DNA from 3 places in the Roseovarius sp. MBR-78 genome. Region 2 is predicted to be linked to each of the others. Evidence: riboswitches for the same ligand, from Rfam matches in the RefSeq annotation. Region 2 holds a riboswitch; each other region holds the start of a gene.
The links. A riboswitch is a leader RNA that binds a small molecule or an ion and turns the genes downstream of it on or off. The one in region 2 is predicted to bind thiamine pyrophosphate.
Positions count from the first base shown of each region.

Region 1: another riboswitch for thiamine pyrophosphate. It lies ahead of thiD (bifunctional hydroxymethylpyrimidine kinase/phosphomethylpyrimidine kinase); the one in region 2 lies ahead of thiC (phosphomethylpyrimidine synthase ThiC).
Region 3: another riboswitch for thiamine pyrophosphate. It lies ahead of ABIE58_RS09350 (ABC transporter ATP-binding protein); the one in region 2 lies ahead of thiC (phosphomethylpyrimidine synthase ThiC).

Region 1 is NZ_JBEPPX010000004.1:163,511-167,647, reverse strand. It holds gene ABIE58_RS04885 (FAD-dependent oxidoreductase) at 1-542, opposite strand, end outside; gene thiD (bifunctional hydroxymethylpyrimidine kinase/phosphomethylpyrimidine kinase) at 539-1,333, opposite strand; TPP riboswitch at 1,380-1,483, opposite strand; gene ABIE58_RS04875 (site-specific DNA-methyltransferase) at 1,612-2,727, opposite strand; gene rnhB (ribonuclease HII) at 2,824-3,447, opposite strand; gene ABIE58_RS04865 (hypothetical protein) at 3,505-3,936, opposite strand; gene ABIE58_RS04860 (hypothetical protein) at 3,989-4,137, opposite strand, start outside.
Region 2 is NZ_JBEPPX010000005.1:134,138-138,274, forward strand. It holds gene thiC (phosphomethylpyrimidine synthase ThiC) at 1-1,667, opposite strand, end outside; TPP riboswitch at 1,774-1,894, opposite strand; gene ABIE58_RS05770 (NAD-dependent epimerase/dehydratase family protein) at 2,012-2,866, shown strand; gene ABIE58_RS05775 (TIGR02186 family protein) at 2,887-3,642, opposite strand; gene ABIE58_RS05780 (sulfite exporter TauE/SafE family protein) at 3,642-4,137, opposite strand, start outside.
Region 3 is NZ_JBEPPX010000009.1:55,973-60,109, forward strand. It holds gene ABIE58_RS09340 (ABC transporter permease) at 1-553, opposite strand, end outside; gene ABIE58_RS09345 (TenA family protein) at 550-1,206, opposite strand; gene ABIE58_RS09350 (ABC transporter ATP-binding protein) at 1,230-1,958, opposite strand; TPP riboswitch at 2,016-2,119, opposite strand; gene ABIE58_RS09355 (heme NO-binding domain-containing protein) at 2,228-2,830, shown strand; gene ABIE58_RS09360 (diguanylate cyclase domain-containing protein) at 2,827-3,912, shown strand; gene ABIE58_RS09365 (c-type cytochrome) at 3,885-4,137, opposite strand, start outside.

The DNA of each region.
Region 1 (4,137 bases), on a different contig from region 2:
CTGTCCTGCGCCGCGAGGCCGCGACAGTCGATCACCGGGCCATCGGCGGGCGCGTCGGTCTGCTCGAACCGCGCGCCCGCCTCTTGCAGCCGCTTGCGCAGGTGAAGCAGCGCGGCGCGCGGGTCGATATGCGCCTCACCTGCAAAAAACAGCGCGCGGTCGTGGCGATCCGCGAGATGCGGCTCTAACGCGGCCAGTTCTGCACCTGTGAGCAGCCGGTGGCCGGTGGTGCGGCGCGCGAATTGGTCGAGTTCGCGCCGGTCGCGCGCGAGTGTCACCACCAGCGATCCGCGCCGGATCACCTCCACGCCCTGCGCCTGCCACCAGTCGGCGGCCTCCTGGCCCAACCGCATCACCGGTTCTTCGGCGCTGAACCCCTCGCAGAACGGCGCGAGCATCCCGCCCGCCCACCAAGAGCAGCCATGCGCGCCGGGGGCGGGGGCGGGATCGCGCAGGGTGACGGAGATGCCGCGCGCCATCAATTCGGTGGCGACGCAAAGCCCCACGACGCCTGCGCCACGGATGGTGACAGCCCCGGTCATGGCCAGACCTCGTGGAAATGATGCACCGGGCCGTGGCCGTGGCCGATATCGAGCCTGTCGGCGGCGCGGATCGCGGCGTGGAGCCAGCTATGCGCGTTGCTGACCGCCTCGGGCAGGTCCAGCCCCTGTGCCAGCCCCGCCGCGATGGCCGACGAGAGCGTGCAGCCGGTGCCATGCGTGTTGCGCGTGGCAATGCGCGGGGCGTCAAGGCGGATCACCTCGTCACCGATCAGCCAATCGGTGCAGGTCTCGCCCCGGCCATGCCCGCCCTTCATCAAAACGGCCCCCACCCCCATCTCGCGCAGGCGCGCGCCCTGCTGCTGCATCGCCCGATCATCGCGCGCCTCGGCACAGCCCAGAAGCACCGCCGCCTCGGGCAGGTTCGGGGTGAGCAGATCGGCGCGCGGCAACAGATGCGCAATGAGCGCCGCGCGCGCGGCATCGGGCAGGAGCCGCGCACCGGATTTCGCGACCATCACCGGATCGAGCACCACGGGGCCTTGGTAATCCGCCAGCGCCCCTGCCACCGTCTCGATCAGGCTGGCATCGCCCAGCATCCCGATCTTGATCGCATCGACCCTGATATCGCCCAACACGGCGGCGAGTTGCGCGGCGACCGTGGCATCGGGGATCGGGTGAACATCGCTGACGGCCACGGTGTTCTGCGCGGTGACGGCGGTCAGCACGCTTGCGCCATAGACGCCCAGCGCCGAGAATGTCTTGAGATCGGCCTGAATGCCCGCGCCGCCGCCGCTATCGGAGCCTGCGATCGTCAATGCGGTTGCGACCATGTACCGTTCCTCTCAGACTTTCGGGGAACGGGAGGGGGCGCGCGAGGGCGTGCCGAAATCCGTTCCCTACGCCGGTATCACCCGGATCAGGTTCGATGGGTTGGCGGATGGCCTCTCAGCCCCGTTTTCGGGGCACCCCAACGGATGAAACAAACGTAACAGCGCCCACGACCGGCAACAAGGGGGCCGCACAAAAAAGCCCCGTCACGCCAATAGTGACGGGGCAAGGCAAGGGTGCCCGGTCAAGTCAGTGCCCGGACACCGGCGGCACGCAGGGATCAGTTGGGGCGGTCGGCCATCTCGGCGCGGATCTGCTGGCGCAGCACGTCGATGGGCACGATCTTGCCCTCGCGGCGAAAGCACCAATAGGTCCAGCCATTGCAGCTTGGCGCGCCCTCAAGATGCGCGCCGACCTGGTGGATCGAGCCGTTCACGCCATCGGCCACGAGCGTGCCATCGGCGCGCACCTTGGCCGCCGCCTTGCCGTTCATCGAGGTCAGCACCTCGCCCGGGCGCAGCATCCCGCGCTCGACAAGCTGGCCAAAGGGCACGCGCGGCTCGGCGCGTTTCGAGGTCGAGACGCGCAGCGCCTCGCTGTCATATTTGCGCACCGCCCGGAGCCGCGCCTCGGCCACGCGGCGATAGCTTTCCTCGCGCTCGATACCGATGTAATCGCGGCCCAGCATCCGCGCCACGGCCCCCGTCGTGCCAGTGCCAAAGAACGGATCAAGCACCACATCGCCGGGATTGGTGGAGCCGACCAGAACCCGGTGCAACAGGCTCTCGGGTTTTTGCGTCGGGTGCGCCTTGTCGCCGTTTTCGTCCTTGAGCCGCTCATGTCCGGTGCAAATCGGCAGAACCCAGTCGCTGCGCATCTGCACGCCCTCGTTCAATGATTTCAGCGCCTCGTAATTGAACGTGTATTTCCCGCCCTCCTCGCGGCTGGCCCAGATCATCGTCTCATGCGCGTTGGTGAGCCGCTTGCCGCGAAAATTGGGCATCGGGTTGGATTTGCGCCACACCACATCGTTGAGAATCCAGAACCCCGCATCCTGCAACGCGGCACCGACGCGAAAGATGTTGTGATACGAGCCGATGACCCAGATCGCGCCGGTGGGTTTGAGCAGGCGCCGCGCGGCGGCGAGCCAATCGCGCGTGAAACGGTCATAGGCGGCAAAGCTGGCAAAGCTGTCCCAGGCGTCATCGACGGCATCGACCTGGCTGTTATCGGGCCGGTGCAGATCGCCGCGCAGTTGCAGATTGTAGGGCGGATCGGCGAAAATCAGGTCGATGCTGGCCTCGGGAAGGCCGTTCATCACCTCGATGCAATCACCGGCGATAATCGTGTTGAGAGGGAGCGCGGGCGCGCCCTTTGCCTTGGTTTTCGTTGTCATTTTCTGCCTCTGTCCCGGCGCCTTGGGCGCTCTGATCCTTGGCAAAACAATGAGTCAAAGCTGATTCGTGGTCAATTTCTTTTTTGAATCAGTAGGTTAGTTATTTTCTTGATACAAGATATTGTGGACGGGCCTGAACGAACGCCTATGGTGAGGGGTCACACCAAGATTTAGGAGCGCGTCGCGATGCGCCTTTGACGGGTAGCCTGCGTTGCGCTCCCATCCATAGCCCGGAAACTGTTGCGCCAAATCCCGCATGAGGCGATCACGCGCCTCCTTGGCCACGATCGAGGCGGCGGCAATCGAGAGCGAAGCGGCATCGCCCCTGATGATCGCCCGCGCCGGGAGCGTCAGGCCGCGCGGAACCATATTGCCGTCGATCAGCACCATCTCGGGGGCCGGATCGAGGCCCGCAATGGCCCGTTCCATCGCCAGATGCGCCGCGCGCAGGATGTTGAGGCTGTCGATCTCGGCGACGGTGGCATGGGCAACCGACACCTCGGCACAGGCCATGAGCGCCGCACAAAGCGCCGCGCGCCGCCCTGCGCCGAGCTTCTTGGAATCGTCGAGCCCCTCGGGCACGCGCGCGGGATCGAGGATCACCGCCGCCGCCGTCACCGGCCCGGCAAGCGGGCCGCGCCCGACCTCGTCCACCCCCGCGATGCGGGCATGGCCAAGGGCGCGGGCGGCGTGCTCATGGCTAAAATCGGGGCCGGTCATGCGCCGTCATGGCACGGGCTTGCGGCGAATGCAAAGGCCCGCACGCCTGCCCGTCCCTCAGTAATAGCCATACCGGTTGAGGCAGCGGTCACGATAGACCGTCCCGTGATACCCGCCGATATGCACCGCGCAGTCCGAGGGCAGCGCCGAATAGCCGTAATTGTAGCCATTCAGGCAGCGCCCAGAATATCCCGAGCGGTAATTGCTATGCACGCGGCAGGCACCGGGCAGGTTGACGCGCCGCTCCGGGCCATAGCTGTCATGGCCCTGATAGCCGCGATCATGGCCGTCGTAAGAGCTATTGCGATATCCGCCGCCATGACGATCCCGCCCGTTGTCGCTGGCAATGGCCGCGCCGATGATCGCACCGACGGCAAGACCGGCGATGACCTTGCCGGCGTCATTGTCGGCGCGCACCTGCGTCGGCGCGGCAACCGAGGCAAGCGCGAAAGCGCTTGCCATGAGGGTGGTGGTGAGCCTTGTAAACATGATCCGATCCTTTCCTTTACGGGGACGATGTCATGACAGGGACGCGGCGCGATCACCGGCCATAGTCATGACCATAGGAACGGTGACGCGGCGCATGGCGCGGGCCGCGCTGGTAGACGCGCTGCTGCTGGCCATAGCCGTGACGCCCCCGATACCCGCGATCATGGCCACGGGAATAACCGCGATCATACCCGCCCTGGT
Region 2 (4,137 bases):
CACATGGAGCAGAAATGCGCCACCTTATGCGCCTCCTTGGGCAGGGTCTGATCGTGGAAATCGCGCGCGGTTTCGGGATCAAGCGACAGGTTGAACTGATCCTCCCAGCGGAATTCGAACCGCGCGCGCGATAGCGCGTCGTCGCGCCGCTGCGCGCCGGGTAGGCCCTTGGCCAGATCGGCGGCATGGGCCGCGATCTTGTAGGTGATGACCCCGGTTTTCACGTCGTCGCGGTCGGGCAGGCCAAGGTGCTCCTTGGGTGTCACGTAGCACAGCATCGCGCAGCCAAACCAGCCGATCATCGCCGCGCCAATACCGCTGGTGATATGGTCATAGCCGGGGGCAATATCGGTGGTGAGTGGCCCGAGCGTGTAAAAGGGGGCCTCGTGACAGCACTCTAGCTGCTTTTCCATGTTCTCTTTGATCTTGTGCATGGCGACATGGCCGGGGCCTTCGATCATCACCTGACAGTCCTTGCGCCACGCGATCTTGGTCAACTCCCCCAGCGTCTCCAGTTCCGCGAATTGCGCTTCGTCATTGGCATCGGCGATGGAGCCGGGGCGCAGCCCGTCGCCCAGCGAGAAACTCACGTCATATTGGCGGCATATGTCGCAAATCTCCTCGAAATGCTCATAAAGGAACGACTCGCGGTGGTGATGCAGGCACCACTTGGCCATGATCGAGCCGCCGCGCGACACGATCCCCGTGACCCGACCCACCGTCATCGGCACCATGTGCAGGCGCACGCCCGCATGGATGGTGAAATAGTCCACCCCCTGTTCGGCCTGCTCGATCAGCGTGTCGCGGAACAACTCCCATGTAAGATCCTCGGCCACGCCATGCACCTTTTCCAGCGCCTGATAGATCGGCACGGTGCCGATGGGGACGGGGGAATTGCGGATGATCCATTCGCGGGTGTTGTGGATGTTGCGCCCGGTGGAAAGGTCCATCACCGTGTCCGCGCCCCAGCGGATCGCCCAGACGAGTTTTTCCACCTCTTCCTCCATAGACGAGGTGACGGCGGAGGTGCCCATATTGGCGTTGATCTTCACAAGGAAATTGCGCCCGATGATCATCGGCTCCAACTCGGGATGGTTGATATTGGCCGGGATGATGGCGCGGCCCGCCGCGATCTCGGCGCGCACGAACTCAGGCGTCACATGGTCGGGGATGCTGGCGCCCCAGTCGTTGCCGTCGCGCGGTGCCGCACCCGCCTCGCGCATCTGGTTTTCGCGGATGGCGACGAATTCCATTTCCGGCGTGATGATGCCCGCGCGCGCATAGGCCAGTTGCGTGGGGGCCGCACCGCCCATGCCACGCAGGGGTTGCCCGCGCACCGGGAATTCCGGCACCAGCCGGTCACCTTCGACAAAGCCGTTATCCTCAGGCCTCACATGGCGGCCTTCATAGGCCGCCACATCGCCGCGCGCCATGATCCAGCCGCGCCGCAGCGCGGGCAGGCCGCGCGCGATATCGGTCTGAGCCTCGGGGTCGGTATAGGGGCCGGAACTGTCATAGACAGGCAAGGGCGCCTCGCCCGCCGTCGGGTGGGTGCAAATCTCGCGCATCGGCACGCGGATATCTGCGTGCAGCGCGCCCGCCACGTAAATCTTGCGCGAGGCGGGCAAGGGGCCGGTGGTCACGGCGGGGGTGGTCAGGATGGTCATTTTGGTGCTCCTCGAGCCATGGTTTCAAAGAGACCAGATGAGCCGTGGACGGGGAGGCATGGGGGCACTCTGCCCCCGGTTCGCAATGGCAGACCCCACGCGGGGGAGACGACCATTCCTAGCTTCCTACGCCAGTATCAACTGGATCAGGTTCTAAGGGTCGCGTCACCGGTGTCACCACCTGTCAGCCTCTCAGTCCCCAAGGCGGGACTCCCCTGCACGGATCACGCTAGAGCATGACCGAAGGCAGGACAAGACGGCACCCGCGCCTTGTCTGCCGCGCGGATTGATTGCTACACCTCTCGGGCCGGGCACTGCCCCGCAGCGGGCAAAGAGGGCGATGGATGGCCAAGGCAGATGACCATATTCTACTGACCGGGGCGTCGGGCCGCGTCGGGCGGATGGTGCTGCGGTCTTGGCCCCAAGGGCGGCAGGCGCTGACCGCGCAATATCGCAGGCCCCATCCGGGCGCGCTCTGCTGGGATCCGCTCGACGGGCCGGGGGCGCTTCTTGCCCATGCGGACAGGGCAGGCCGCTGCTTTGGCGCGGTGGTGGCGCTTGCCGGGGTGGTGCCGGGGCCGGGGCGCGACCTGTCGCTCAACCGCACCATTGCCGAGGCCACGGTTGACGCCGCCGCGCAGGCGGGGATCACGCGGGTGATTTTGGCGTCGTCCTCGGCGGTCTATGGCGCGGGCGAGGCGATGGATGAGGATGCCCCCCCCGCCCCGGTCAACGCCTATGGCGCGGCCAAGCGCGAGATGGAGACCGCCTGCGCGCCGTGGCGCGCGCGCGGGATGGAGATATGCTGCCTGCGCATCGGCAACGTGGCGGGGGCGGATGCGCTCTTGCTCAACGTGGCGGGGGGGCACGGCGCACTGGTGATCGACCGCTTCGCCGATGGCGGCGGGCCGGTGCGCTCCTATATCGGCCCCGCCACCCTTGCCGCCGTGCTGGCCACGCTCTGCCGCCATGCCGACCCGCTGCCGGATGTGCTCAACATCGCGGCACCTGTGCCGGTGGCGATGACCGCGCTGGCGCAGGCCGCGGGGGCGCGATACGAGACCCGCCCCGCCCCGCCCGAGGCCCATCAGCGCATCACGCTCGATTGCCGCCGCCTCGCTGCGCTGCACCATTTTGCCCCCAAGGACAGCACGGCCGCCGAGATGGTCCGCCAATGGCACGCGAGCAGCGCCGCATAAGCGGGGTAAGCATATCTGCGTCAGTTCCGCCGCAACACCCGGAACGCCGCCGACGCGCTCCAGCCTGCGGCGATGGCGATGGCCAGCGACATCAGCCCGTAAAGCAGCGGTTGCTGCCGCGACAGGGTAAAGAGCCACCGCTCCAGCCCCACCTTGCGCACGTCGATCACCGTCTCAAACTGCGCCACCACCCGCCCCTCGCGGGTGAGAAATATCCGCGTCTGATAGGCCCCCTCGGTCAGGTTGGCGGGCAGGCTGATGGCGGTGCGAAACAGCGTCTGCTCATCCAGCGCCACGCTGTTTTCCAAAAGCTGATAGGCATTCGTGCGCTCGCGGATGCGGATCAGGGCGTCGGTAAAGCTCTCGACATCCTCGGCCATGCTCGCCGCGCCGACCGAGCGGATCGCGCGCGGGATCGAGACCCGGTGGCGCAAATCCTCGGTATCGGTCAGCACCTGCTCGAGCGGGCCGCTGCTGGCCACGGCATAGAATGTGGGCGCGGAATCAAGCGCCACCGTGTCGGTATTGACCCAGATGCCCAGAACCCGCTCCTTGCGCCGCACGCTCACGGGCAGCGATGGCCCGGCCACGGTAATCACCACGTCGAGCGGGATATCGGGGATCGGGGCCTCGCGCTTGACCGCGCCGAAGATCAGGATATCGGACCCCTCAAAAGTGGCGGTGATCGCCACGCGGTCCTTGGACAGGCCCAGCACCACCTCCTCGGCGCGCAAGGGCAGCGCCGCGAGACAGAACAGAAGCGCGAGGCGCAGCATCAATGCCCCCCCGCGCCGGTGGCGATGGAATAAAGCTCTGACGGCGTGAGCAGCAGATCGAGCGCCAGCTTGCCGCAGACCGCGAGCACCATAATGGCCAACCATATGCGCAACTGTTCGGCCTTCATCCGGGTGCCGATCATTGTGCCGATCTGCGCGCCGATCACGCCGCCCACCAGCAACAGCACCGCCAGCGCCACATCGACGGTATAGTTCGTGGTCGCGTGCAGAAGCGTGGTGAAGGCGGTGACGAAAATGATCTGGAAAAGCGAGGTGCCCACCACCACCTTGGTCGGCATCCCGAGGATATAGATCATCGCCGGCACCATGACAAAGCCGCCTCCCACCCCCATGATCGCCGCCAGCACGCCCACCGACACCCCGACCACAAGCGGGGGGATCACCGAGATATAAAGCCCCGAGGTGCGGAACCGCATCTTCAGGGGCAGCTTGTGAACCCAGCCATGCTTCTTGCGCTTGGGGGCGGTGCCACGG
Region 3 (4,137 bases), on a different contig from region 2:
TAGGCGCATAGACGGCGGCGAGCCGCAGCCCCGAGGCAAAGCCCGGCAGGGCGGCGGGCACGCGGATATGCCACATGAGGCGCGCAGGCCCCGCGCCCATCACCCGGCCCATGTCGAGCATGGCTTGCGGCGTGCGCATCAGCGCGTCGAAAAACGCCGAGGTGACAGGGAAATAGATGATCAGGAGCGCCATCGCGATCTTGGACCAGAGGCCATAGCCCAGCCACAGCGTCAGCAGCGGTGCCAGCGCAAAGACCGGGATCGCCTGCGAAAACACCATCATCGGGCGGATCAGGCGGCGTGCGGCGGGCGAGGCGGCCAGCCCGATGGCCGACAGCCCGCCCAGCACCGCCCCCAGCGCCAGCCCGATCAGAACCTCGGCCACGGTGATGCCCGCGTGCTCGGCGATCAGCGCGCGGCTGGCCCAGAGCGTCTCGGCCACGCGGGCAGGGCCGGGCAGGATAAAGGGCGGCAGCGCTGCCAGCACCACCAGCGCCTGCCACAGCACCAGCGCCAGTGCGGCAGAGGCGGCGATGGGCAAAAGGCGGCTCATGGCGCGCGATAGCCGGCAAGGGCGGCGTCGAAAAACGCGCGTTCCAGCCGCGTGGCATGGGCGAATGTGGCCTCGACGGCGCGCTGCTCCTCGGGCGAGAGGCCGGGCCAGACCGCATCGAGTTGATCCCGCAGATAGGCCACCACGCCCTCGAACCCGTCGCCGCTATGCAAGGCGATCCATTCGCCGAACCAGAACGGCAGATCGCGGGCCTTGTTCGCGTGTGGCGCGGCCCAGTCGAGATAGGACCATTCGGCCACCACCAGCACCGCGAGCATCTGCGCGTAACGCCCCGATTGCGCCGCCTGCTGCATCAGCCCCTGGAATTCGGCGGTGACGGGATGGGCCGGGGCGGGCGGTGCGGTCTCGCCGCCCAACGCCTCGATGGCGCGCAGGAAATAGGTATTCTCGGGGCCGCAGATCAGCCCGAGGAAGCGCGCGCCGGGGATCGCGTCGGGCAGGCTCGGCGCATGGGCGATGGCCGAGGCCAGAAGCCGCACGAATCCCTCGATGAAAAGGTGATCCTGCCGCAGATAGGCCAGCATACGCGCGTCAGACAGGGTGCCCGCCGCCAGTTGATCGGTAAAGGCGTGGCGCGTGGCGGCCTGCCAGTTGGCGGCATTGAGCGATTTCAGCCGGTCGGTGGGGCGCATGGGCGGCTCCTTCTCAGGCGGGGTCAGGCGGGGGCACGCAGGCGTGCGAGCAGGCGGCCCTGCACGGCGAGCGTTTCGGGATCATCGACCGGGCGGGGCACCGGGGCCGCGGGCGGGGCCACGGTCTCCAACCCCCCTGCGGTCAGGATATGGATGGCATGACCGAGGCGCGCGGCCTCCAGCGGATCATGCGTGACCAGAAGCACCGTGCGCCCGGCAAGATGCCGCGCGCTCAGCTCCTGCATCTGCGCGCGGGTGCCCGCATCGAGCGCCGATAACGGCTCGTCAAGCAGCACGATGGGGCGATCCTCCATCAGCGTGCGCGCCAGCGCCACGCGCTGTCGCTGCCCGCCAGAGAGCGCGTGGGGCCGCTTGTGGGCATGATCGGTGAGGCCGGTGCGCGCGAGGATATCGCGCGCGCGATCACGATCCGCCCGCGTGCCGCGCAACCGCGCCCCGAGCGTGATATTGCCCATCACATCGAGCCACGGCAACAGGTCTGCCCCCTGCGCCATCAGCGCCACGCGCCCGGTGACCGGCCCGCCGTCAGAGGCCGTGACATGGCCGTCGAACTGCGTCACCTCGTCGATGCCCGCCGCCAGCCGCAAAAGCGTGGTCTTGCCCACGCCCGACGGCCCCAGAAGGCAGGTGATGCGCGCCGCCGCCGCCTCGAGCCGCAGCGGGCCAAAGAGCGGCAGCCCGCCGATCCGGGCGGTGCCGTCGATGATGAGCGCGGGGGGCGCTGCGGGCATGGCCGCTCCTCGGACGAGGGCACGCAAAGGGCAGGGGGGGCGGGCCGTGAGCGGCATGTGCTCCGGCTGTCCGTTCCCTCCGCCGGTGCGAGCCGGATCAGGTTCGATGGGTCGGCGCGCGGCCTCTCAGCCCCGGTGAAGGGGCACCCCAACGGATGACACCCGAGGTAGCAGGCAGCGGGCCGCGTGGCAAGCCGCAGCGGTTCTCACCGATTCAGGGAATCTTAAACTCTGGTTGCCAGACTGTGCGCAGACGGATGGAGAGGGCGATGAACGGGCTTATCAATCGCGCGATAGAATGTTTCGTCAGGGACAGCTATGGCGACGCCCTGTGGCACGAGGTGACGGGCGGTCTCGGGATTGACGAGGCCGCGTTCGAGCCGCTGATGCCGTGCGACCCGGATGTGACGGCGCGGCTTGTCGCGGCGCTCTCGGCGCGGTTCGGGCGCGAGGCGGCGGACCTGCTGGAGGATCTCGGCACCTATCTCGTGGCGCAGCCGCGATCCGAGGCGGTCCGGCGGCTGCTGCGCTTTGGCGGGGTGGATTTCGCCGAATTTCTCGAATCGCTCGAGGATATCCCGGACCGGGCGCGGCTCGCCATGTCCGATTTCGATCTCCCCGCGATCCATCTGCACATGCAGGGCGCGGGGCTCTACCGCGTGGAGATCGGGCGCGCGGCGGGCGCGGGGCTGCGGTTCGGGCCGGTGCTGCTTGGTGTGCTGCGCGCGATGGCAGATGATTACGGGGCGCTGGTGCTGCTCGACTATCTTGGCTGTGACGCCGCGCGCGAGATCATCGAGGTGCACCTGCTCGACGCGACCTATGCAAGCGGTCGCGACTTTGACCTTGCCACCGCCGGGGCCGCGCGATGAATGCGCAGGGCGGCGGGCAGGCAAGGGCGCGGGCGGCGATACTCGATCGGTTCTGCCCCATGCATCTGGTGATCGGGCCGACCGGGCATATCCTTCATGCCGGGCCGACGCTCGCGCGGATCGTCGCGCCAGAGGTGATCTTGGGGGCGCGGTTTCTCGAGGTTTTCGAGATGACGCGCCCGCGCGGGGTGCAGGATGCGGGCGGATTGCGCGCGCTTGACGGGGTGCGGCTGCGCCTGCGGCTGCGCGCGCATCCGCGCTATGCGCTCAAGGGGCAGCTTTGTGCATTGCCGCCCGATGATCCGGGGGCGGGGCCGGGGCCGATGGTGGTCAATCTTGCCTTCGGCATATCGTTGGTCGATGCGGTGCGCGATTTCGGCCTCACTGGCGCGGATTTCGCGGTGACCGATCTGGCCACGGAAATGCTCTACCTGCTCGAGGCCAAGACCGTCGCGATGGAGGAATCGCGCAGGCTCAACCTCCGACTTGAAGGGGCGCGCCAGACGGCGCAGGAACAGGCGCTCACCGACACGCTCACGGCGCTGCGCAACCGGCGCGCCTTCGAGACCGTGCTGGCGCAGGCGGTGCAGGGGCAGAGGGCGTTTGCGCTTCTGCATCTCGATCTCGATTTCTTCAAGCAGGTCAACGATACGCATGGCCATGCGGCGGGCGACCTGGTGCTTGGGGTGGCGGCGCGGCGGATGGTGTCGGTGGTGCGCGCCGAGGATGTCGTCGCCCGTGTCGGCGGGGATGAATTCGTGCTGCTCTTGCCCGGTATGGAGACCGCGAAGGTGGTCGACAGCGTGGCCCGGCGGCTCATTGCCGCGCTGGAACAGCCGATATGCGACGGCGCGCGGCATTACCGTATCTCCGCCAGCATCGGCGCAACGCTCAGCCGCGATCACCCAGGTGCCCCCCCCGAGGCGATCATGAATGCCGCAGATCGCGCGCTTTATGCCGCCAAGGCCGGCGGGCGCGGCTGTCACAGGCTGCACCGCCCCGAGGATGGCGCGCCGACAGGGGCGGGGTGCCCGCCCCAAGGGCCGAAATGCGCTCAGGGGGCCGCGATGCGTTCGAGATAGGCCCAGACATCATGCGCCTTGGCCTCATTGCGCAGCTTGTAGGCCATCTTGCCGCGCGCCTCCGGATCATCGAGATAGTCGCGCAGAAAGGCGGTGGCGTCGCGCACATAGACCACGAAATCGGCCTCGTTCCAGCGCAGGCCGTGCTGCCCGGCCGCGACCATCGACGGCGAGTAGTTGAAACCCGGCACGCTGCCCGCGTGGCGACCGATCACGCCGAAAAGG